DNA from 2 places in the Mycobacterium sp. 94-17 genome. Region 2 is predicted to be linked to the other one. Evidence: riboswitches for the same ligand, from Rfam matches in the RefSeq annotation. Region 2 holds a riboswitch; the other holds the start of a gene.
What was found. Region 2 has a riboswitch for magnesium ahead of OQ789_RS23780 (Rv1535 family protein). Riboswitches for the same ligand answer to the same signal wherever they lie in the genome.

Region 1 (11,800 bases), on a different contig from region 2:
TTGCTAACCGGCGAGCCAAACCAGCGTCTGCGCGGTGTCCATCACCGCCACCCCGATGGCCCGGCATTCCTGGGCGCCACGATCATACAAGCCCGAGATGGCATCGGGCACCAGCACAATGCGGAAGTCGCGTTCGGATGCCTCATAGATCGACGTCCGGGGGCAGTTGGGGAAGTTGCAGCCCACGAAAACCAGCGTGTCGGAGCCGCTTTCGCGTAGATGCTGCTCGAGCCCGGTGCGGTAGAAGGCTCCCCACCTCGGCTTGTACATCACGTGCTCGGCGGGCCCGATCCGCTGGAAGCCCCCTGAGAGCAGCAAATGATGTTCCAGCTCAACGGTTTTCGGCAGCAGCTCGGCGGCGATCTGTGAGCCGGCGCTGCCCGGTACCGCGATCCGCGCACCGTCCGCGATGGATCCGCGCCGCACCGGCTCGGCGTTCGACCCGTCGGCCCGATACAGGCGCACCACATGCACGATCGGTAGCCCCCGCCGCCGGAACGCCCGCGCCAGGTCGGCCATCGCGGCGATGGCCGCACTCGTTCCCTCGACTCGCATCGGAGCGTCGTCGGCATAGAAATCGCGTTGCACGTCGATCAGCACCAGCGCCGCCGAGTCCGCCGAAGGCCGCGTGTGGTGATCGCCGGACATTCCTGCTCCTCCGCAACGCCGATCGAACTCGACCGGTGATCGGATCGTGACCGAAGCGACCGAGCCAGGCTGCCATTGTTTGCTGAAACCGGCGATCCGTCGGTAACAAGTAGAATATCCGGTGTGTTGATCGCACCATCTCGAAGGGTGGACGCTATGCGTCGGGGTGTTCGTTATCTATTTGTTATGGTCGCGATCACGGCCGTGGCCCTGGTAGCCCCTGCCGGTCGAAGCACCGCGGCCGTGCCGCTGCCGCAACCCCAGCCCAAAATCGCCTCGATTTTGCCCGCTGACGGCGCGGTGGTGGGCGTGGCCCATCCGGTCGTCGTGACCTTCACCGCCCCGGTGGCCGATCGGGCGGCCGTCGAACGGTCCATCCATGTCACGTCGCCAGGCGGCACCCCCGGACACTTCGAATGGGTCCAAGACACCGTCGTGCAGTGGGTTCCCGACCGGTATTGGCCCGCCCACACCCACGTGTCGGTCGGTGTGCAGGCTCTGACGACGGGATTCGACACCGGCGACGCGTTACTCGGGGTTGCCAGCATCTCCAGGCACACCTTCACCGTCAGCAGGGACGGCGAGGTGCTGCGCACCATGCCGGCGTCGATGGGCAAACCGAGCCGGCCCACCCCGATCGGTAGCTTCACCGCGCTGGAAAAGCAGCGCAGCGTGGTGATGGACTCGCGAACCATCGGCATCCCGCTGAGCTCGCCCGAGGGATACAAGATCACCGCGCAGTACGCCGTCCGCGTCACCTGGAGCGGCGTCTACGTCCACTCGGCTCCGTGGTCGGTTGATTCACAGGGCAACGCCAACGTCAGCCACGGCTGCATAAACCTCAGCCCTGACAACGCCGCCTGGTACTTCAACGAGGTGAACGTCGGCGACCCCATCCAGGTTGTGGCCTGAGCGTCACCTGCCAGCCGAACACGCGAACGTCGTTGCAGCCCAAGGAATTCCGCGGCTAGCTGGGTAACCCGGCCTTGATCGCGGCATCCTGCTTGCGAGCGATGTCGAGGGCGGCCGCCGGATCGGTCGGCTCGTTGGGCGCGCTGTCGAATTCCAGGGTGACCAGTGCCTTGCCCTCGGTGAAGACCAAGACCGTCATGGCCTGGGAGTTGTCCGGTGAGACACCCGAAATGGTCACCCCGTTGGCGCCAACGGCCAGCGGCTGCCAACTCCCGTTCACCTTGCCGTGATAACTGCCTTGCGTGGCAGCCAATTCGGCGGCGGCCGCAGGCGGATCGGCGGCGACCACGATCGTGTCCCACAGCCGACGGCTGCTGTCGGCGTTGGCAAACAGCTGGGCGACCCCCGGCGCATTGTTGGGGTTGAGCATCGGCGCCTGCGGCGCGGTGAGACCACCGCCGACATCGTTCGGCTTGATCAGCAAGAACCCGTAGTCCGAGGGCTGGTCCGACGGCGGGCCGGTGACCGTGCTCGAACTGCTCGACGCGGCGGAACTCGACGACGGCGACGCGGATTCGCCGGCGCCGCCGCATCCCGTGCCCGCGGCGCCGACCAGGACGAGGGCAACGGCCCGGCCCGCGCGGCCGATCCGGTCAACCTCCACGCATGTTCCTTCCACGTGTCATCGGTATCAGGCTTTCACCGCGGCCCCCGACGCCGGTGGCGAAGTGCTGGTGTTATCGGGCTTACTACGAACATATGCCCACTCGGCGCCCGGTGGGTAGCACCCCGGCGCGCCTATGCTGGCGTGGGTGACGGCATCCCCGGGTCAAAGGAGTTCGGTATGACGGCTGCGACGGCACGCGCGGTGCGGTTCGACCGGTACGGGGGACCCGAGGTGTTGTACGTCGCGGACATCGAGATGCCCTCCCCCGGACCGGGCGAGGTGGTCATCGAGGTTCGTGCCGCCGGGATAAATCCCGGCGAGGCCGGCATCCGCGTCGGGGCGATGCACGAGATGTTTCCGGCCACCTTTCCCTCCGGCGAGGGTAGCGACCTGGCCGGCATCGTCACCGCCGTGGCACCCGGGGTCACCGAGTTCTCGGTCGGCGACGAGGTCCTGGGATTCAGCATGCGCCGGTCCAGCCACGCCACCCATGCCGCGGTACCGGTCAGCCAATTGATCCGCAAACCTCCTCAACTCAGTTGGGAGGCAGCGGGTTCGCTCTATGTGGTCGGGGCGACCGCCTACGCGGCTGTGCGCGCGGTGGCGCCCCAACCGGGTGAGACGATCGGCGTGTCGGCGGCCGCGGGCGGGGTCGGCAGCCTGGTGGTTCAGCTTCTGGTGTTGCGCGAGGCCCGGGTACTCGGCATCGCGGGGCCGGGCAACGCCGACTGGCTGCGCGCGCACGGCGCCATTCCGGTCTCCTACGGTGCCGGACTCGCCGACCGGTTGCGTGCGGCGGCGCCGGATGGAATCGACGCGTTCATCGACTTGTTCGGCCCGGACTACGTCCAGCTCGCCGTCGATCTCGGCGTCGCCCCCGAGCGGATCGACACCATCATCTCGTTCCAGAAGGCCGGCGAAGTGGGTGCCAAGACCGAGGGCAGCATGGAAGCCTCAACGCCCGAGGTGCTCGCCGAGATAGCCGACCTGATCGTGTCGGGCGCCATCGAATTCGACATCGCCGCGACCTACCCGCTGGACCGGGTCGCCGACGCCTATGCCGAGCTCGAGCAGCGCCACACCCACGGCAAAATCGTTCTGCTGCCGACCGATTCACATTGAGGAGGCCGGCCCGGCAACACCGGCCTGCACGATCTTGATGATGACGAAAGCGACGGCCACCACCAGGTAACCCCGCAGGGTGAACAACCCCGCCCGTCGCATCGGCGACATCGCCGGTAGATCGAGCACCGCGAGGTTTGGGGTCTGCCAGCGGGCACGATCCTGGCGCCGTAGACCCCGCCGCTCGGCCCGCGTCAGCGAGGAGGCATCGTCGAGTTCGTCGACCACCTCGGGGTCCAGGCCGCCGCCGAGCGTGCGCACGATCGCTTCGGCCTCGATCAGGTTCCGGTGTCGCCGGCCGACGACGATCATCACCGCCCCGCCGACGATGCCGAGCACCGCGCCCGCCGCGAGCCCGGCCTCGATGGTGGCCGTGGACATGCCCGGGAAGAAGGTCGTTGCCGTCAGCGCCAGCGACAGCAGCACCAGACACCACACGATCGTCCACGCAATGATGTTCTGCCGCACCGTGTTCACCCACGGGCCCAAGACCGCCCGATCGTTGCACAGCAATACCAGGAAGACGGTGGCCGAGGGGAGCAGCACACCGGCGAGCGCCTGGACACCCTGGGTCACCAGGCCCAGGATGTGGTCGGGGCTGAAAGAGATCGCGGCCGACACCGCGAGCAGGATCGCGTAGCCGCCGTAGAACAGCGGGGCTTCGCTGATCTTCCAATGCAACGAGTGCCGCTTGCCCATGGCGTCACCGACCGCATAGGTGGTCGCCAGTCCGACGGCGTTGGCGCCGATCAGTGACGCGTCCAGCAGGATGATCGCGAACAGCACCCCCACCGAAGCACCCGCATGCCTCGACAGTCCTGAGGCGGCCGCGGCCGCGTCCGTGAAGTGACCCGCATCGGCGGTACCGGTCAATCCGAACGCCGCCACGGCCATCAGCGCCGTCGCGCCGACCATGACCACGATGATTCCGATGGCCAAATCCGCTCGCCCATAAGAGATCCAGCGGGCCGTGATGCGCTTGTCCACCACGTTGGACTGCTGGAAGAACAGCTGCCACGGCGCTACCGTAGTGCCCACGATCGCGACCACCAGCAGCAGCACCGTCGAGTTCAAACCTCCCGGGAACTGCGGAATCAGCCCGGCCACAGTCGCTTTCGGGGCGGGATGCGCCAGCAACACCATCGGGATGATCAGCACGTTCACCGCGATCAGCAGGAACATCAACCCCTCCCAGCGGCGGAACGACCCGCCGGCCACCACAGCGAACAGCAGCACGGCGGCGGCCGGGACGGCGACGATCCGCGGGCAACCCAGGAACCCGAGAGCCAGTGAGACGCCGATGAATTCGGTGACGATCGTTAAGGCGTTCAGGACCAGCAGGTCACCGACGCTGAACGCACCCCAGAACTTGCCGAACCGTTCGAATATCAAGCGCGCGTGCCCGACCCGGGCCACGGCCCCCAGTCGCAGCACCATCTCCTGGTTCACGTACAGCACCGGAATCAGCAGCGCCAACGTCCACAGCAGGCCCATGCCGTAGTTCTGGCCGGCCTGCGCGTAGGTCGCGACGCCACCGGCGTCGTTGTCGCCCACCATGACGATCAGTCCGGGTCCGGTGATGACCGCCAGCGTCCGCAGGCGCCGCCAGCGTCCACGGAACGCCGCATCGGCGCCGTCGACGTCGCGCGGGATGCGGCCGAACGCGCCGACGATGTCACCGACGTGCGCGGAGTCCGGCACGGTCGGGCTCTGCGCCTCGGCGCGTGCGCCTTCCGGCGTGGCGGCCGTCCCCCCGAACACCGGGGTCCGGCCACCACCGCCGGTGTGGGTCGAAGTCATCGAATCCTCGCTATCTCGAGCGGTTCTCGCGTCGCCGGTGCGGCGACGTTGCTGCGGCGCTCAATGCGCGACGGGCTAACGGTGGTTGCTGCCCGAACCCGGGACGTGGCCACCCAGCGACGCGGTGACCATCGCGATCGGCATCCGCGAGACATACAGGTTGGCCCGCTCCTCAGGGGTCAGCCGGGCCCGCAGGTGGAACCTGTTGGTCAACAACCGGCCAGCACGCAGCATCGACCGTGCGCGCAGCCTGGAACGGGCCGAAAAGTGGTGTGTGAGAACAAAGGTCATGATCTTCTCCTGACGAACACCCGATCGGCGTCGGCACGGCGTGTCAGCCGCGCAGCAGCACAGCGACGTCAGGCGGAGAAAGGCATGCCGGAGCCGGATCGGGACAAGACGGATTTGTGACAGGGACTATCGCCGGGACTCATCTCGCCCTCACCTCCTCACGGCCAAGACACACGCGGGTGTCATCCACATTCACCTGAAACGAGAGAGGCAGAAGTGACCGGCGACACACTCGCCGGTCGCACCCCTCTCGTTGGAGCTTCGGCACTGCACGGCGTATCCGGGCTCGGAAGCCACTTGGGCTCAACCCTTGGGTCCGGGAAGAGCTGTCCTGACCCGGGGCGTCTCTCGACGTTCGGGGTCAGTGGCCTGTATCCGTGCAGACGCCTCACCTACCGAGGTGCTTGCGTGATCCATACTGCACCGCGGTCGCTAGGCCGTCAAACTGGCTAGGCGGATCCCTGACGCCCGGGCACACGTCTCCCGGGGTCCGCCAGGCGGAGCGCCTACGCTCGAATCCATGACCACAACGTTGCAGGATGCCCGGGTCGCTTCGACGCTCGACCGGATGTACGCCGTGTCGAAAAACCAGATGTCGCTGCTGCGCGAGCGGCGTGACACCTTCGATCGGCCGATGACCACACAGGAACGCACCGAGGCGATGAGCGAGTTCTACATCCCGGTGACGCCGGAAGCCGGCCGGCTGCTGTATTCGCTGGTGCGGGCCACCCGCCCGGCCACCGTCGTCGAATTCGGCATGTCTTTCGGCATCTCCGCCCTGCATCTGGCCGCCGCCGTCCGCGACAATGGCACCGGCCGGGTGGTGACCACCGAGCTGAGCGACACCAAGATCGCCGCGGCCAAGCAGACTTTCGCCGAGACCGGCCTGGACGACGTCATCACCATCCTCGAGGGCGATGCGCTGTCCACGCTCGCGGACTTGGCGGGGCCGGTCGACTTCGTCTTGCTCGACGGCTGGAAAGACCTGTACCTGCCCGTGCTCGAACTGCTGGAGCCCCGGCTGTCACCCGGTGTGCTGGTCGTCGCCGACAACGCCAGCTCGGCCGATATGGCGCCCTACCTGGACAAGGTGCGCGATCCCGACAATGGCTACGTCAGCTTCAACTTCCAGGTTCGCGACAGTGACAGCATGGAAATCAGCTGTCGCACAAGCGGTTAGGGCCTACCGCAGCGATTCCTCGAGCCACGGCGTGAGCCACTTGACCCCCTCGGGGGTGAGGTGGACGCCGTCGCTGCGCACCTTGATGCCGTCGACCTTCGCGGTGTACACACCGTCGGGGCACAGCTTCTTGTTCAGGTCGAGTATGGCGACGTTCGGGTGGTGGCTGACGGTCTTGCGCAACATGGCGTTCCACAGGTTGACCCGGTCCGGCTGGTCCTCCGGATACAGCCGGCCGTCCGGCTTTTCACCGCCCCGGCTGTACGGCACCGTGGCGACCACCACGTGGACACCGGTGGAACCCGCGATGGTTAGCGCCCGTTCTAGCTCGCCGTTGAGGTAGGCGTCGAAGGTGGGGTCGCCGATATGGGTCCACTGCCCCTCGTTGACCCGATCCACCGTTTCCCAGCGGCCGATGACCAGCAGCGCGACGTCCGGCTGATCCTGGCTAACCTGCCTCGCCCATCGGATTGGCCAGCCGTCGCACTCGGATCGCTGCTCCAGGGTCTGCCCGACATACCGGTACGGCGTGCCACGCACCAGGCTGCAGCCGATCACGGTGTGGTCGAGGAACGTGAACCCGGGCGTCGGGGGCAAATAGTGCATCCAGGTCCAGCCGATCGAATCACCGAACACCGAGACGGTGAACGGCCGGTTGGGATCTCGGGGCCTGCTTATTCCCGGGGGTGACGGCGAGACCGCCGCGACCGCCGAGACACCGGGCGGCAAACCGACCTCACGCAGCCCGGGCCCGGTGCCCACGGGAACCACCAGCAGCGTCACCGCCGCGGCGCTGGCCACGGTCGCGGCCGCCAGCGGCAGTAGCGGCACCCGCGCCGGTCGCCAGCGCCGAATCGGTTGTTCGAGAAGCCAGTACGACGTCGCTGCCAGCACCAGCGTGGCGCCGCACCGCGCGGCGAACAGCGGCAGTCCGGACCATCCGGTGCGTTCGCCGTTGAGCGCCAAGAAGATCGGCCAGTGCCACAGGTAGACGCCGTAGGAGATGGTTCCGAGCCACACCAGCGGGCGAAACGCGAGCGCGCGCGCGACGATTCCGCGCTGCTCCAGCGCGACCGGTGCGATCACCGCCACGGCCGCGATCGCGACCCCGATCAGCAGGCCGTGACGGAATTCGACGCCGGCACCGGTGGCGTAGTGCGTCGCCGCCGCCAGGCCCGCCATACCCAGCAGCGGCAGTATCCGGGCGATCCGGCGTCCCCATCGGGTCCGGATCATGCACCAGCCGCGGTTCATCGACGGCCAGTCCCGAACCAGCAGGGCGGCCGCCGCGGCGCCGACCAGCAGCGCCTGCGCGCGGGTGTCGGTGCCGAAGTAGATCCGGTCCCGGGCGCCGTCCGACGCCATGACGACGGCGAGCGCGGCCGAGGCCAGCGCGCCCACCGTGGCGATCAAAAACGTGGCGAACCGGACCCCTCCGACGGTGGCCCGGGTCGAGCGGCGCCGCGCGCGGGCGGCGAGCACCAGGGTGACCGCGACGAGCAGCACCGGCCAGACGAAGTAGTACTGCTCCTCCACCCCGAGCGACCAGGTGTGCTGTAGCGGCGAGGGCGGCGCTCCCTGGGTGAAGTAGTCGGTCTTCTGGGCCACGAAGCGCCAGTTCGCCATCCACGCGAAGGCCGCGATGGCGTCGTCGCGCAGGCCGGTCAGCGAGCGGTCGGGCAGCAGCCGGCGCGCCGCGGCCACGGTGAGCACCATCAACACCAGCGCGGGCAGCAGCCGGCGCGCGCGCCGGATCCAGAAGCCGGTCAAGTCGATACGGCCGGTGCGCCCCAGCTCGTCCAGCAGCAGCGAGGTGATCAGGAACCCGCTGAGCACGAAAAACACGTCGACGCCGATGAATCCGCCGCTGACGCCGGGGATGCCGCCGTGCCCGATGAGCACCAGCGACACCGCGATCGCGCGCAGCCCGTCGAGCGCCGGTATTCCGTTGGCCCGCTCCGGCCGGTCCCAGATGGCCAGCCGGCCGACACGGCGCACCGGGGCGACCCACCGGGGCCGAGTACGACGAGCCGGCGCGGGATGAGACCCGCCCGGCTCCGTGGTTGCTGTCAGCGCGCCGTAACTATCATCTCGCCCGGCGCCATGGTTGATGCCGATACGTCGCTGCCCCTCCTGTTGAGTTCAGCAAGACAGCCTAGAGGCGGGCGCTCGGGAACAGGCGCAGGACACGCGACGGTTTTTCGCCCCGCTGCGTTCGGATTTCACGCCTGACGCGTCAGGCCTTGTCAGACGCGTAGCCCAGCGTGCTCTTGACCTCGAGGTACTCGTGGAAGCCGAATTCGCTCCACTCCCGGCCGTTGCCGCTGTGCTTGTAGCCGCCGAACGCCGAGTTCATGTCGAAGGCGTGGTTGATCGTCACCCACCCGGCACGAATCTTGCGGGCCACCTCTCGCGCCGTGTCGTTGTCGGCCCCCGAAACGTAACCGGCCAGGCCGTAATCGGTGTCGTTGGCGATCTGGACGGCGTGCTCGAGGTCGTCGTAGCCGAGGATGCACAGCACCGGCCCGAAGATCTCCTCGCGCGCGATCGTCATGTCGTTGGTGACGTCGGCGAAGACGGTGGGCCGGACGTAGTACCCCTTGTCCAGGCCCGCCGGGCGGCCCGGACCCCCGGCGACCACGGTCGCGCCCTCATCGATGCCCTTCTGGATCAGGCCCTGAACCTTCTCGAACTGCGCCTTCGACGCCACCGGCCCGATCGCGGCTTTTTCGCCGGGGTCGCCCACCTTGACCTGCTCGGCGGTCTCCCGCGCGATGGGGATCGCCTCGGCCATCCGCGAATTCGGGACCAGCATGCGCGACGGCGCGTTACAGCTCTGCCCGGAGTTCGGCATCATGTTGACGACGCCGGCGCGCACGCTCTCGGCGAAGCCGTCGTCGTCGAGGATGATGTTGGGGCTCTTGCCGCCGAGTTCCTGGGTCACCCGCTTCACGGTCGGCGCGGCGTTCGTGGCCACCTCGACGCCCGCCCGGGTGGATCCGGTGAACGACACCATGTCAACTCCCGCATGGCGGGCCAGCGCGACGCCGACGCCGGGGCCATCGCCGTTGACCAGGTTGTAGACGCCGGCCGGCACGCCCGCGGCCGCCAGGATCTCGGTGAAGATGTAGGCCGAGAACGGCGCCACCTCAGAGGGTTTGAGGACCATTGTGCATCCGGTCGCCAGCGCCGGATACACCTTGACCGCGATCTGGTTCAGCGGCCAGTTCCACGGCGTGATAAGCGCGCACACGCCGATCGGCTCCCTGGCGATCAGCGTCGACCCGTGCTGTTCGGAGAACGGAAAGTTCTTCAGCACGTCGATCGCCGTCACCAGGTGACCGACCCCGAGTTGCACCTGCGGGCCGGCGGCCAGCGACGGCGGCGCACCCATTTCCTCGGTGACCGCTTCAGCGAGATCGCCCGCACGCTTGCCGTATTCGGCCAGGATGGCCTGCAACAAGTCCAGGCGCTGTTCGCGGGTGCTCTGCGACCAATCGGCGAAGGCTCGCCGGGCGGCGCCAACCGCCGCATCGACATCGGCCGCGGACCCCAGCGAGATCTTCCCGGACACCTGCTCGGTTGCCGGGTTCTCGACGTCGAAAGTGTTGGGCCGCAATGGGTCAACCCAGTTGCCGTCGATGTAGAACTTCAGGTATTCGCGCATCGGATCATCCTTCTCGTTACTGGGTGCCTTCGGCGTACCAGGTCCGGAATCGGTCGTACTTCGGCATCTCCTCGGAGTTGGCCTTCGGGTCGATGCACACGTGCACAACGCCGACTTTGCCACTCGCGTAGGCGCGCTTGATCGCCGGGCCGATCTCCTCTTCCTTCTCGACGTATTCACCGTGGCAGCCGAAGCCCTCGGCGACCTTGTCCATCCGGACGTCCTTGCTCCAGTGGACGCCGGGCTGCGGCGACGGCTGGGCGAAGGTGCGCTTGTAGACGCCCACCTCCAGGCCCCACTGGTGATCGACGCCCACCACGCATACCAGCGGAAGATTCTGCCGCGCAGCGGTTTCCAGCTCGGCGATATGGAAGAGGAACGCCGAGTCACTGGTCAACAGCATGACTGGGCGCTTACCGCCCTCGGCGACCGAGGCGCCGACGGCGTACGGCAAGCCGGTGCCCAGATGACCGAAGTTCTGGTTCCAGATCACGTCGCGCGGCTTGGTCTGCGAGTAGGTCCACTGGAAGATCACGGTCGCGCCGCCGTCGCGGACCATGATGCCGTCCTCCAGTTCGTCGAACGCCTTGGTCGCCTCGACGACATAACGCGCCGGGTGCACCGGGGTGCGACCCGTCGGGGCTTCCTCGGCCACCCGCACCAACTCGGCGGCGTCGGCCTTGATCAGTTTCTCGAGGCCGGCCGACGCGGTGCGGGGCGCGTCGCGCAGCGCCTCGACCAGCTGCGGCACCACGCCGCGCAGATCGCCCACCAGCGCCACGTCGACGGGCCGGTTTACGCCGATGGCGGTCGGATCCTGCTCGACCAACACCCATTTGCGGTTCGCATTGTTGGCCGCCCAGTGCTGAGTTCTGCCGTAGTGCATGGGCTCACCGAGTTCGGTGCCGAGCGCGACACATAGGTCGGACTCCTCGACGGCCTCGTTGGCGGCCGGTGAGAACAGATACGGAAACGTACGGTCCTGCAGGCCCGGGATGAACGACGTGCCGCCGGAGGTCTGGATGACCGGGCAGGCCATCAACTGGGCGAGTTCCTTGACCTCCTGCTGAGTCCGCGAGGTGTGCACCGCGTGACCGACCAGGAGCACCGGGCTCCTGGCCTCGCGGATCAACTTCACGGCTTCGGCCACCTCGCGGCTGCCGGCGCCCTGGTTCACCAGCCGGTAGCTCGACGGGGCCGGTGCGGCATCGACGTCGAGCTCGTCGAGGATGATGTGCGACGGGAACTCGATGTAGGACGGGCCCGGGGTGCCTGACATCGCCTTGCGGATCGCCTCGTGGATGATCTCATCGGTCTGGTCGGCGTACTCGATGGAGCTGCTGTACTTGACCGAAGCCGCGAAAAGTGGCTCCTGCTGGACGAATTGGATGCGGCCGCGCCGGACCCGGCGCTCGGTGATGCGGGCCCGCTGCCCGCCGAGGAAGATCACCGGCGAGTTCTCCACCAGCGCGCATTGGATGGCGCCGGCGATGTTGGCCATGCCCGGGCCGAG
Region 2 (11,800 bases):
CCTGCAGCGGCCCGCCCGCTGGATGCACCTGATGGCGAGCAACACCCGCGCCTTCTCCGCCGGGCCCAACTTCGCGTTGGAGCTGACGCTGCGCCGCACCTCGGACGAGGACATGGCCGGCCACGACCTGGGCGACATCATGAGCATCTGCCCCGGCAGTGAGCGCATACACGCGGTCACGGTGCGGCGCTTCACCGAGCGGTTCGCCAAGTTCAACCTTCGCGACAAGGTGCTGCGGCCCTCCTACGGGCTGGCCGAGGCCACGGTGTACGTCGCAACCCGCCGGGCGGGTCAGCCGCCGGAAATCGTGCGCTTCGAGTCCGACGAGCTGGCCGCCGGCCAGGCCAAGCGGTGCGCCGGCGGCGGGACCGCGCTGGTGAGCTACGGCGCGCCGCAGTCGCCGATGGTGCGCATCGTCGACCCCGAGACCAGGACCGAGTGCCCGGCGGAGTCGACCGGTGAGATCTGGGTGCACGGCGACAACGTGGCACTGGGCTACTGGCGCAAACCCGAAGAGACGGAGCAAACGTTTCGCGCGGAGCTCGCCGATCCGTCGGCGGGCACACCCCGCGGGCCCTGGCTGCGAACCGGAGACCTGGGTTTTCTGTCCGACGGTGAGCTGTTCATCATGGGCCGCATCAAGGATCTTCTGATTGTCTACGGCCGCAACCATTCTCCCGACGACATCGAGGCGACGATCCAGGAGATCACCCGGGGCCGGTGCGCAGCCATCGCCGTCCCCGACAAGGAAGTCGAAAAGCTGGTCGCCATCATCGAATTCAAGAACCGCGGCGACTCCCACGACGACGCGATCACCGACAAGATCGTCGCCGTCAAACGCGAAGTCACATCGGCGATCTCAAACTCGCACGGCCTGCGCGTCGCCGATCTCGTCCTGGTGCCGCCCGGTTCGATTCCCATCACCACCAGCGGCAAGGTGAGGCGAGCGGCGTGCGTCGAGCAGTACCGGCAGAATCAGTTCGCCCGCCTGGACGCCTAGGACGTGCGGGCGGCGCTCACGCGGCCTTGAGCAGGCAGAAGGTGAAGGCGTTGACTTCGTGGACGACTTTCTCCGATTTGACGTCGCCGTCCACCACGATGCGGCAGCCGATGCTCGAGCTATCGCTTTGCGCCACAATGTTTCCCACAAGTGCCGGCAGGGTTGTCGAGATGTCGTACGACCACGGCAGCTCTGCTCCGTCGATGTGTTGCGGATCGCCGTTGACGTCGAAATAGCTGATGCTGGCGGTGGATCCGGGCGGCCCGAACACCTCGTACACCAGGTGCTTGGGGTTGAATGGCTTGGCCTCGCCGGTTCTGGTGTCGGCGTAGCTGGTTCGTTTCTCGGTGCCGAAGATGCCGTGCAGTCGCGACACGGCAAAGCCGCCGGCGCCGATCACTATCAGGATGACGAGTGGGATCCACAGTCGTTTCAGCATCCTGAAAGCGGCGGCCCCCGGACTCTGCCGAGTGCGTGCGGATTTCGCCGTCGCCTGCGGTTCCGGCGCCGGCCGGTGAGCACGTCGCCGGAAAATTGGTGAGCGGCCGGACTCTCGGCCCGCGTCCTGGCTCTCCTCGGCGGCGACATCGGATGGGTCGTGTGCCACGTCACGCGCACCGCGTACCACCGGACTCAACCTCCCGCCCGTCTGCGCCGTCCGAGTGACCGGCACTCGAACATCCAACTGCAAATCGGTCACCACACCTCGGCTAACGGTACATCGAATGCGAGAGGACCGTAATGCGGGCCGATAAAGGTAAGGTACCGATTTTCTTTGACGTCGGTGTGAAACACCGGCGGGGCCGGCGCGCCCGGCGGGCGCCAACGACGACGAGCATCCGCTGGCTACCATGGTCGGTGAACGCCACGGTGTCCCGCCAGTACACGGAGTGCTCACCCCATGACATCAGCCCGCGTGCCCGGACTGCCGCTCGGCGAGGCCAAAGCCGCCGCCGACGAGGCGGCCGTGCCGAACTACATGGCCGAACTGTCGATCTTCCAGGTCCTGCTGAACCATCCGCAGCTGGCGCGCGCCATCAACGACCTCCTGGCCACCATGCTCTGGCACGGTGCCCTGGACTCGCGCCTGCGCGAGCTGGCGATCATGCGGATCGGCTGGCTCACCGGGTGCGACTACGAGTGGACGCAACACTGGCGCGTCGCGTCGCGGCTGGGCGTCAACGCCGACGATCTGGTCGCGGTGCGCGACTGGCAGGCATACGACGGGTTCGGGCCCACCGAGCGCGCGGTGCTGGCCGCCACCGACGACGTGGTCCGCGACGGCGCGGTGAGCGCCGCGAACTGGGCGGCCTGCGAACGCGAATTCCACGGTGACACAACGGTTCTCATCGAACTGGTCACGGTCATCGGCGCCTGGCGGATGGTCGCGTCCATCCTGCAGAGCCTGGAGGTGCCGCTGGAGGACGGCGTGGCGGGCTGGCCCCCGGACGGCCGGTCGCCCCGGTCCTGACCGGCCGATTGACATATCAATCCGTGGCTCTTTAGCGTCGGGCAATGAGAACCAGGGTCGCCGAGATGCTCGGAACCGAATTCCCCATTTGCGCCTTCAGTCACTGCCGCGACGTGGTGGCCGCGGTGACCAACGCGGGCGGCTTCGGCGTCCTGGGGGCGGTCGCGCACAGTCCGCAGCGGCTGCAGAGCGAGCTGACCTGGATCGAGGAGCAGACCGGCGGCAAGCCCTACGGGGTCGACCTGCTGCTGCCGCCCAAGTACGTCGGCGCGGAGCAAGGGGGAATCGACGCGGAGCGCACCACCGAGCTGCTGCCCGAGGAGCATCGCGCGTTCGTCGACGACCTGCTGACCCGATATGGCATCCCGGCGCCCACCGAGGCGCCGCGGCGGCCGTCGGGCGGCCTCAACATCTCGCCGAAAGGCTACGAGCCCCTTCTCGAGGTGGCGTTCGCCCACGACATCCGGCTGATCGCCAGTGCGCTCGGCTCGCCGCCTGCGGACCTCGTCGAGCGCGCTCACGACCACGACGTGCTGGTCGCCGCGCTGGCCGGCACCACACGGCACGCGCGCAGGCACGCCGCCGCGGGCGTCGACCTGATCGTCGCGCAGGGCACCGAGGCCGGCGGCCACACCGGCGAGGTGGCGACCATGGTCCTGGTCCCCGAAGTCGTGGATGCCGTGCGTCCGGTTCCCGTGCTCGCCGCGGGCGGGATCGCCCGCGGCAGCCAGGTCGCGGCGGCCCTGGCGCTGGGCGCCGAGGGTGTGTGGTGTGGGTCGGTGTGGCTCACCACCGAGGAAGCCGAGACGGCGCCGGTGGTCAAGGAGAAGTTCCTGGCCGCCAGCTCCTCGGACACCGTGCGGTCGAGGTCGATGACCGGCAAGCCGGCGCGAATGCTGCGCACCGCCTGGACCGACGAGTGGGACCGGCCCGACAGCCCGGACCCGCTTGGCATGCCGCTGCAGACCGCGCTGATCACCGAGTCGCAGGTGCGCATCAACCAGGCCGCCGGCCACCCCGGCGCCAGGGCCCGCGAGCTGTCCACCTACTTCGTCGGGCAGGTGGTCGGTTCGCTCGACCGGGTGCGCCCGACGCGTGCGGTGGTGCTGGAGATGGTCGAGGAGTTCATCGCCACCGTCGGGCGGCTGGAAAACCTGCTGGACACCTGAAACGGGCGGCGGCGGGAGCTCCGTCGGCCCAGTTCAGCGCCGTGAGCCGGGCCGGATGCTCGGTGCGCCCTGAAGGATTCCATAAAGAATCTCCAACACGGCGTGAAGAGATTTGACCGTGTCAGACCCGTCGTGCATGATCGGACGGGTAAGCACCTCGTTAGGTGAGGCGTCTACACGAATACAGGCCACTGACCCCGAACGTCGAAAGACGCCCCGGGTCAGGACAGCTCCTCCCGGCTTAAGGGTTGAGCCCAGGTGGCTTCCGGCTTTGGATTGTTTTTCCGGGCCAGGACACGTCGTGTGGTGCCGAAGCTCTGACGAGAGGGGTGCGGATCGCCGACGGTCGTCGGGTTCTGCTCCTCTTGCTGTGCACAGATTGCGTGCGAACCGCGCACGCGTCGCGACCGCGAGGAGGTGAGGGACACGTGAGTTCCAGCGATAGTCCGGACCGAAGTCCGAACTGTGTTTCGTCCCGATCCGGTCTCCGGCGCCGCCTTCTCGGCTGAGTCGCCACAACGCTAAGTGGTTATCCACCAAGCGTTTTGAGATCGGAACCGACACGGGACGGGACACATCAGTCCAATCAGTCCCCGTTGGATCTGCCCTCTAGGAGGCGAAAATGACCGCAGCTTTCTACGACGACGTCGTAACCGTCGCGCCCGCCCGCACGCTGACCTTGGTGCGCGACACCGACACCATGCCGGCTCCCGCCCTGGCCCCGCAGGCCAAGGCCCGCCGGCAGGCGAACGCCCCGCAGTTCGGCGCCGGTGGCGACCCGCTGGTGGACGGCGCCGCCCGCCTGCTCAGCGTTCCGCTGCGGCACGTCTACGCCGCGCTGTGGCGCGTCGGCATCCTCGAAGTGCGGGCCTGAAAGCCGTACTTCGATGGACGTCGAGCAACCGTGGCTCCAAGGGGTCGGCTGGGCACAGACGTAGCTCTGCGCCCTGTCGACCCCTTGGAGTTGGCGAGTGTGCACCCGGATTTGCGGGTCTTCGTAGAATCGTCATATTGGCGTCGATCCGGCCATCACCGGGGAGCCTTCGGAAGAACAGCCGTGTTCGTCGGACCGGCCCAGTAGAACCGAACGGGTAGGCCCGTCACAGCCGTGATCGAGCGGCCACGCGAAAGCGCGGCAAGCGGGGTGGTACCGCGGCGCTCGCGCAGCAGGCGCGTCGTCGTCCCCGGTTTGCACCGTGGCACAGGAGACAACGCGCATCGTGACCGATACACCCGAGGCCGACCTCGACGCCCAGCCGGTCGACCCCGTGCGGGCCTATCCCAAGCCGGCCGGCGGGCCGCCCGACTTCCCGGCGCTCGAGCTCGAGGTGCTCGACTACTGGGCCCGCGACGACACCTTCCGGGCCAGCATCGCCCGCCGGGACGGCGCGCCAGAATACGTGTTCTACGACGGGCCCCCGTTCGCCAACGGGCTGCCCCACTACGGGCACCTGCTGACCGGCTACGTCAAAGACATCGTGCCTCGCTACCGCACCATGCGCGGGGACAAGGTGGAGCGCCGTTTCGGTTGGGACACCCACGGCCTGCCGGCCGAACTCGAGGTCGAGCGCCAGCTGGGTATCAGCGACAAATCGCAGATCGACGACATGGGCATCGCCGCCTTCAACGACGCCTGCCGCGCCTCGGTGTTGCGCTACACCGACGAGTGGCAGGCCTACGTCACCCGCCAGGCGCGCTGGGTCGACTTCGACAACGATTACAAGACGCTGGACCCGCCCTACATGGAGTCGGTGATCTGGGCGTTCAAACAGCTCTGGGACAAGGGCCTGGCGTACGAGGGCTACCGGGTGCTGCCGTACTGCTGGCGCGACGAAACCCCGCTGTCCAACCACGAATTGCGGATGGACGACGACGTGTACCAAAGCCGCCAGGACCCGGCTTTGACCGTCGGTTTCCGGGTGGTCGGCGGCGATCTGGACGGCGCCTACCTGCTGGTGTGGACGACCACGCCGTGGACCCTGCCGTCCAACCTCGCCGTCGCGGTCAACCCCGACGTGACGTATGTGCAGGTGCGGGTGGGGGACCGGCGTTACGTGCTGGCGCAGCCGCGGCTGGCGGCGTATGCGCGCGAGCTCGGCGACGAACCCGAGGTACTGGGCAGCTATCCCGGCGCCGAGCTGCTGGGCACGCGGTACCTGCCGCCGTTCGCCTATTTCATGGACTCGCCCAGCGCTTTTCAGGTGCTGCCCGGCGAATTCGTGACGACCGAGGACGGCACCGGCATCGTGCACATGGCGCCCGCCTACGGCGAGGACGACATGGCCGTCTCGGACGCGGCGGGCATCGCACCGGTCACCCCGGTCGACGCCAAGGGGCGGTTCGACGCCTCCGTCCCGGATTACCAGGGCCAGCACGTCTTTGACGCCAACCCGCACATCATTCGCGACCTGAAGAACGGCAGCGGCCCCGCCGCGGCCAACGGCGCGGTGCTGCTTCGCCACGAAACCTACGAGCATCCCTACCCGCACTGCTGGCGCTGCCGCAATCCGCTGATCTATCGGGCGGTGTCGTCGTGGTTCGTCGCGGTCACCGAATTCCGGGACCGCATGGTGGAACTCAACCAGCAGATCACCTGGTATCCCGAGCACGTCAAGGACGGGCAGTTCGGCAAGTGGCTGCAGGGCGCCCGCGACTGGTCGATCTCGCGAAACCGTTACTGGGGCAGCCCCATTCCGGTGTGGAAGTCCGACGACCCGGCCTACCCGCGCATCGACGTGTACGGCAGCCTCGACGAGCTCGAGCGCGACTTCGGGGTGCGGCCCACCAATCTGCACCGGCCCTTCATCGACGAGCTGACCCGGCCCAACCCCGACGACCCGACCGGTGCCAGCACCATGCGGCGCATCCCCGATGTGCTCGACGTGTGGTTCGACTCCGGCTCGATGCCGTATGCCCAGGTGCACTACCCCTTCGAGAACCGCGAGTGGTTCGACAACCATTTCCCCGCCGATTTCATTGTCGAGTACATCGGGCAGACCCGTGGCTGGTTCTACATGATGCACGTGCTGGCCACCGCGCTGTTCGACCGTCCTGCCTTCAAAACCTGTGTGGCACATGGGATTGTGCTGGGCTCGGACGGCCAGAAAATGAGCAAGTCGCTGCGCAATTATCCCGATGTCACCGAGGTGTTCGACCGCGACGGCTCCGACGCGATGCGCTGGTTCCTGATGGCCTCGCCGATCTTGCGCGGGGGCAACCTGATCGTCACCGAGCAGGGCATCCGCGACGGTGTGCGCCAGGTGCTGCTGCCGTTTTGGAACGCGTACAGCTTCCTGGCGTTGTATGCGCCCAAAGTCGGTACCTGGCGCACCGATTCGACGCAGGTGCTGGATCGTTACATCCTGGCCAAGCTTGCCGAGCTGCGCGACGACCTGACCCGCGAGATGGACACCTGCGACATCTCGCGGGCCTGCGAGCAGTTGCGCCAGTTCACCGAGGCGCTGACGAACTGGTATGTGCGAAGGTCGCGTTCGCGGTTCTGGTCCGAGGATGTCGACGCCATCGACACCTTGCACACCGCGCTGGAGGTCACCGCGCGGCTGGCCGCGCCGCTGCTGCCCTCGGTGACCGAGATCGTCTGGCGCGGGCTGACCGCCGGGCGGTCGGTGCACCTGACCGACTGGCCGCGAGCCGGCGACGTGCCCGCCGACCCCGCACTGGTCGCGGCGATGGATCAGGTCCGCGACGTCTGCTCGGCGGCGTCCTCGTTACGCAAGGCCAAGAAGCTGCGGGTGCGGTTGCCGCTGCCGAAACTGACCGTGGCGGTGGATGATCCGCAGCGGCTGGAGCCGTTCGCCGATCTGATCGCCGACGAACTCAACGTCAAGAGCGTCGAGCTGACCGATGCGATCGACACCTACGGCCGCTTCGAGCTCACCGTCAACGCCCGGGTGGCGGGGCCGCGGCTCGGCAAGGACGTGCAGGCGGCCATCAAGGCGGTCAAGGCGGGGGAGGGCGTCGTCAATCCCGACGGCACCCTGACCGCCGGGCCCGCGGTGCTGGCGCCCGAGGAATACAGCTCCCGCCTGGTCGCGGCCGATCCGGACTTCACCGCCGCCCTGCCCGACGGCGCGGGTCTGGTGGTACTGGACGGCACCGTGACCCCGGAACTCGAGGCCGAGGGCTGGGCCAAGGACAGGATCCGCGAGCTGCAGGAGCTGCGCAAGTTGACCGGTTTGGATGTGTCCGACCGGATTTCGGTGGTGATGTCGGTGCCTGGTGAGCGCGCCGACTGGGCGCACACCCACCGCGACCTCATCGCGGGTGAAATCCTGGCCACCAGTTTCGAATTCGGTGATCCGGCGGATGGCGCCGAGATCGGCGACGGTGTGCGGGTGAGCATCGCCAAGGTGTGAGCGATCGCTGGTGGGGTGAGCGGCAAAGCGCCCGCCCCGCAGCGTATTTGTTATCGGCGCGTGACTCTACTGTTCTAAAAGCCATGGCGGACAGAATCTTTGCTGTCTGGTACACCGGCACATACCCTATCAACCACTTCCGTTTTTGACTGTGAAGGTACTGTGGGGCCGGTCTGATCTTGTTGTGAGCGGTTTCGCTGTTGACGTGAGAAAAGTCTGAGAAATACTGTTTGACAACGTAATTCGCAGCCATACCGACATGTGAGCCAGGTCGCAGCCGCCGGCGTTGTCGGCAATCTTGACGGTTTCTCTACGGTGTTGCCCAGCGTTCTGCCCGTACCATCGCGGCAGAAGGAAAGTTAACGCCTTGTGTGCAACGTAAAGCCCAAGTAACTGAAAATGAAGGGGGTGTGCCATGTCGCTGATCGCACAGGTCGACCAGGCCGCTACTGTTGTCGCTGACGATTTTGGGTCTCGGGATGGCCTCCGGGCCCGCGAGGCGGGGGGTGTCAGCGCCATCGCCGGGACCTTCAAAAGTGATCACCAACAGAGGGTTTCGTTGCTAGAGCTGATGAACAGGCTCGGCGCCGCGGGCATCGGAACCGACGATCCCCGGATCCGTGAGATCTTGAGTGCGGAAGAGCGGGACGGCGGCTGGCTGAGCTCCGAGCAATTCGCCGCGGTCTGCGAGGCCGGCGGTGGACTGATCGCCCGCGCCTTGAGGGGCGATCTGGTGATCCCCGATTTCACCCGCCTGGCGGGCGAGATTCGCGAAATGTACGACAATGTGCGGGCCGACGAGTCCGGCGTGGTGGCCGACTACATCCCGCAGCTCAAGCGGGTCGATCCGGAGAAGTTGGCCATCGCGGTGTGCACCGTCGACGGGCAGCGATCCAGCGTCGGCGACACCGATGTCATGTTCTGCGTGCAATCCATGTGCAAGCCGATCAACTACAGCCTGGCTCTCGAGGAACACGGCGTCGCGGCGGTACACCATCACGTCGGCCGCGAGCCCAGCGGCCGGGGATTCAACGAACTGTCGCTCACAGACGTCGGTTTGCCCCATAACCCGATGATCAACTCGGGCGCCATCATGACGTGTTCGCTGTTGCGCTCCCACGACGAGCTGGCGGACCGCTTCGATCATGTGGCCAGTGCATGGCGGCGGCTCTCGGCTTCCGGCAGAGTCGGTTTCAACAACACGGTCTACCTTTCGGAACGCAGGACCGCGGACCGCAACTACGCGCTGGGCTACTTCATGCGTGAACACGACGCGTTTCCCCAGGGGATAGATCTGGTGGAAACGCTGGAGTTCTACTTCCAGTGCTGCGCAATCGAACTCGATACGCACGCCCTTGCCGTGGTGGCGGCCACCTTCGCCAACGCGGGCATCAATCCGCTGACCAATGAGCCCGTCTTCAAGCCCAGCACCGTGCGGCACTGCTTGTCGCTGATGTCGTCGTGCGGCATGTACGACTACTCGGGCGAGTTCGCCTTCACCATCGGGCTGCCGGCCAAGAGCGGCGTCTCCGGCGGTCTCATGCTCGTCGTTCCCGGGGTCATGGGTGTGTGCATCTGGTCGCCGCGACTGGACACCCACGGCAACTCCGTTCGCGGAGTGGCGTTTTGCCGGGAGTTGGTCACCCGGTACAACTTTCATATCTATGACTCGCTGATCGCCGGCGAGGACACCGGCAAGCGCGATCCTCGCCGGAAAAAGAACGAGTCCGAGATAACCGGAACGATGCGGCTGTTGTACGCCGCGAGCCAGGGTGACCTCGATGAACTGCGGGCGGTCCTGGCCACCGGGGCCGACCCGAGTGCGGCCGACTACGACGGCAGGACGGCGCTGCACCTCGCAGCGGCCGAAGGGCACAGCGCCGCGGTCAGATATCTGCTGGAATCCGGGGCCCGGCCCGGCGCGACCGATCGCTGGGGAGGTACGCCGCTCACGGATGCCAAGCGCGCCAAGCATGCGGCGGTGGCGCAGCTCTTGGCGGCCCAGGACGCCGGCGCGGAGCCCACCCCGGGTGCGGTGACCGACCTTCACCACCTGAAGGCGCGGACAACAACCAGGGAATGCGATGTCGACAAGGAGGTGGTGTGACGCGGGCCGGATTGTCCGCCAGGCGGTTCGGCCCTTGCACCTTGGCGCGGCCGCCGGGCGGGAGGCATGTGGCCAAGTGCCCGCCTCTGAGCGACAAACCCGCCGCACCGCGGCTGTTCCGGCGCACCCGCGGCAATCTGCCCCGCACCGCTGCTGTTTCGCTGCACCCGCACCGCGACGGCATTGTCGCTCAGAGGCGGGCAACACCTCATATGGTCGGGCCGCGCTCAGACGCGACACCCGCTCAGACGCGACACCCGCTCAGACGCGACACCCGCTCAGACACGAGACCACCGCTCAGGCGCGAGACCCGCGAGACCACAGCGCCCGGTGGGCATGCGGCCAGAAGGGCATGCCCGCCACCACCGTCGCCCCGGTGGCGATCATGCCAACCGCGACGTCAACGCTCTCGCGGCCCTCGGCAGCCCAGTAGACGTCCTTGAGGTCCAGCAGCAGTGCCAGCTCGTCGACGATCATCGCATTGGCGGCGCCATACGCCACCGCCGCCGCGGGATGCCGTCGCTGCTTGTCGCTGCCGCGCAGCCCCACACCGGCCACCGTCGCCAGCATGCCGATGCCGATGTTGTAGTGGTGGAAGTGATTGCCGCGCAACGATATACCGCCACCAGAAGGCCCATGGCCGGCGCGAATCCAGTGGGTGAGGCCGCGGAGGCCGGCGAAGGTGAGGGTGAACGACGCCCAGGCCAGCACCGTGGCCTGCTCCCCGGGTTGCAGGCGCTCGTCCCATTGATGGCGTAGCCGCGCCCACCGCGTCGCCGGCGCCGGGGGACCGGACGGCACGGCCGCGTCGCCGGGCCGGGCATCCGTCATTTGATCGCGCGCCAGCGCAGCCTGCCGTCGCGGGCCTTTACGTCGACGTCGTGAAAGCCCACCGCGCGCAAGCGATTCGGCAACGTATCGGGTGACACCGTGTTGCAGGTGTCGCGGAAGTGCAGCACCTTGAACAGCGGCGAGTTCAGGCTGTCGCTGCCGGCGAACACCCCGCCGGGGCGCAGCACCCGGAACGCCTCGGCGAACAGCCGGTCCTGCAGCTCGGCGGTCGGGACGTGGTGCAGCATGGTGAACGACACCACCGAGCTGAACTCGTCGTCCGGCAGACCGGTCGCGGTGCCGTCGCCGTTGATGATGCGCGCCCGGTCGCCGTAGCGCCGCTGCAGCTCCTCGGCCATTGGCGTGTCGATCTCCACCGCGGTGAGTTGGGGCGTCATGTCGACCAGCACCCGCAGGATCGCGCCGTAGCCGGGCCCGATCTCCAGGGTGTTGTCGCCGAGGTCCACATCTCCCAGCACCCACGGCAACAACTGGTCTTTGACCGCCGTGCGCCAGCGGTCCGAGTTGCATATGAGCCGGTGGGCGAGGTTCATGGCCATAGGGGCAAACGGTAGTCCAACGCGGCCCTAGCATCGACGAGTGGAGTCCAGATGGGTGCTGCACCTGGACATGGATGCGTTCTTCGCCTCCGTCGAGCAGCTCACCCGCCCGACGCTGCGCGGGCGCCCGGTGCTGGTCGGCGGTTTGGGTGGGCGTGGCGTGGTGGCCGGGGCCAGCTACGAGGCTCGGGTGTTCGGGGCACGCTCGGCCATGCCCATGCATCAGGCCCGCCGGCTGGTCGGGGTGAGCGCGGTGGTGCTGCCGCCGCGTGGCGTGGTGTACGGG

Region 1: linked by a shared signal. The riboswitch ahead of OQ789_RS08885 (hypothetical protein) and the one ahead of OQ789_RS23780 (Rv1535 family protein) in region 2 are both predicted to bind magnesium.

The regions. Positions count from the first base shown of each region.
Region 1 covers NZ_JAPIYN010000005.1:247,551-259,350, forward strand. Annotated here, with positions in the region: gene OQ789_RS08860 (cysteine hydrolase family protein) at 4-648, opposite strand; gene OQ789_RS08865 (L,D-transpeptidase) at 805-1,560, shown strand; gene OQ789_RS08870 (hypothetical protein) at 1,616-2,224, opposite strand; gene OQ789_RS08875 (NADP-dependent oxidoreductase) at 2,405-3,349, shown strand; gene OQ789_RS08880 (NRAMP family divalent metal transporter) at 3,341-5,149, opposite strand; gene OQ789_RS08885 (hypothetical protein) at 5,225-5,440, opposite strand; M-box (ykoK) riboswitch at 5,679-5,847, opposite strand; gene OQ789_RS08890 (O-methyltransferase) at 5,961-6,620, shown strand; gene OQ789_RS08895 (acyltransferase family protein) at 6,624-8,618, opposite strand; gene OQ789_RS08900 (aldehyde dehydrogenase family protein) at 8,857-10,287, opposite strand; gene OQ789_RS08905 (thiamine pyrophosphate-binding protein) at 10,304-11,800, opposite strand, start outside.
Region 2 covers NZ_JAPIYN010000028.1:38,537-50,336, forward strand. Annotated here, with positions in the region: gene OQ789_RS23760 (AMP-binding protein) at 1-1,000, shown strand, start outside; gene OQ789_RS23765 (MmpS family protein) at 1,017-1,439, opposite strand; gene OQ789_RS23770 (carboxymuconolactone decarboxylase family protein) at 1,902-2,471, shown strand; gene OQ789_RS23775 (nitronate monooxygenase family protein) at 2,516-3,640, shown strand; M-box (ykoK) riboswitch at 3,790-3,976, shown strand; gene OQ789_RS23780 (Rv1535 family protein) at 4,263-4,514, shown strand; gene ileS (isoleucine--tRNA ligase) at 4,909-8,016, shown strand; gene glsA (glutaminase A) at 8,432-10,123, shown strand; gene OQ789_RS23795 (hypothetical protein) at 10,421-10,954, opposite strand; gene OQ789_RS23800 (class I SAM-dependent methyltransferase) at 10,951-11,514, opposite strand; gene OQ789_RS23805 (DNA polymerase IV) at 11,570-11,800, shown strand, end outside.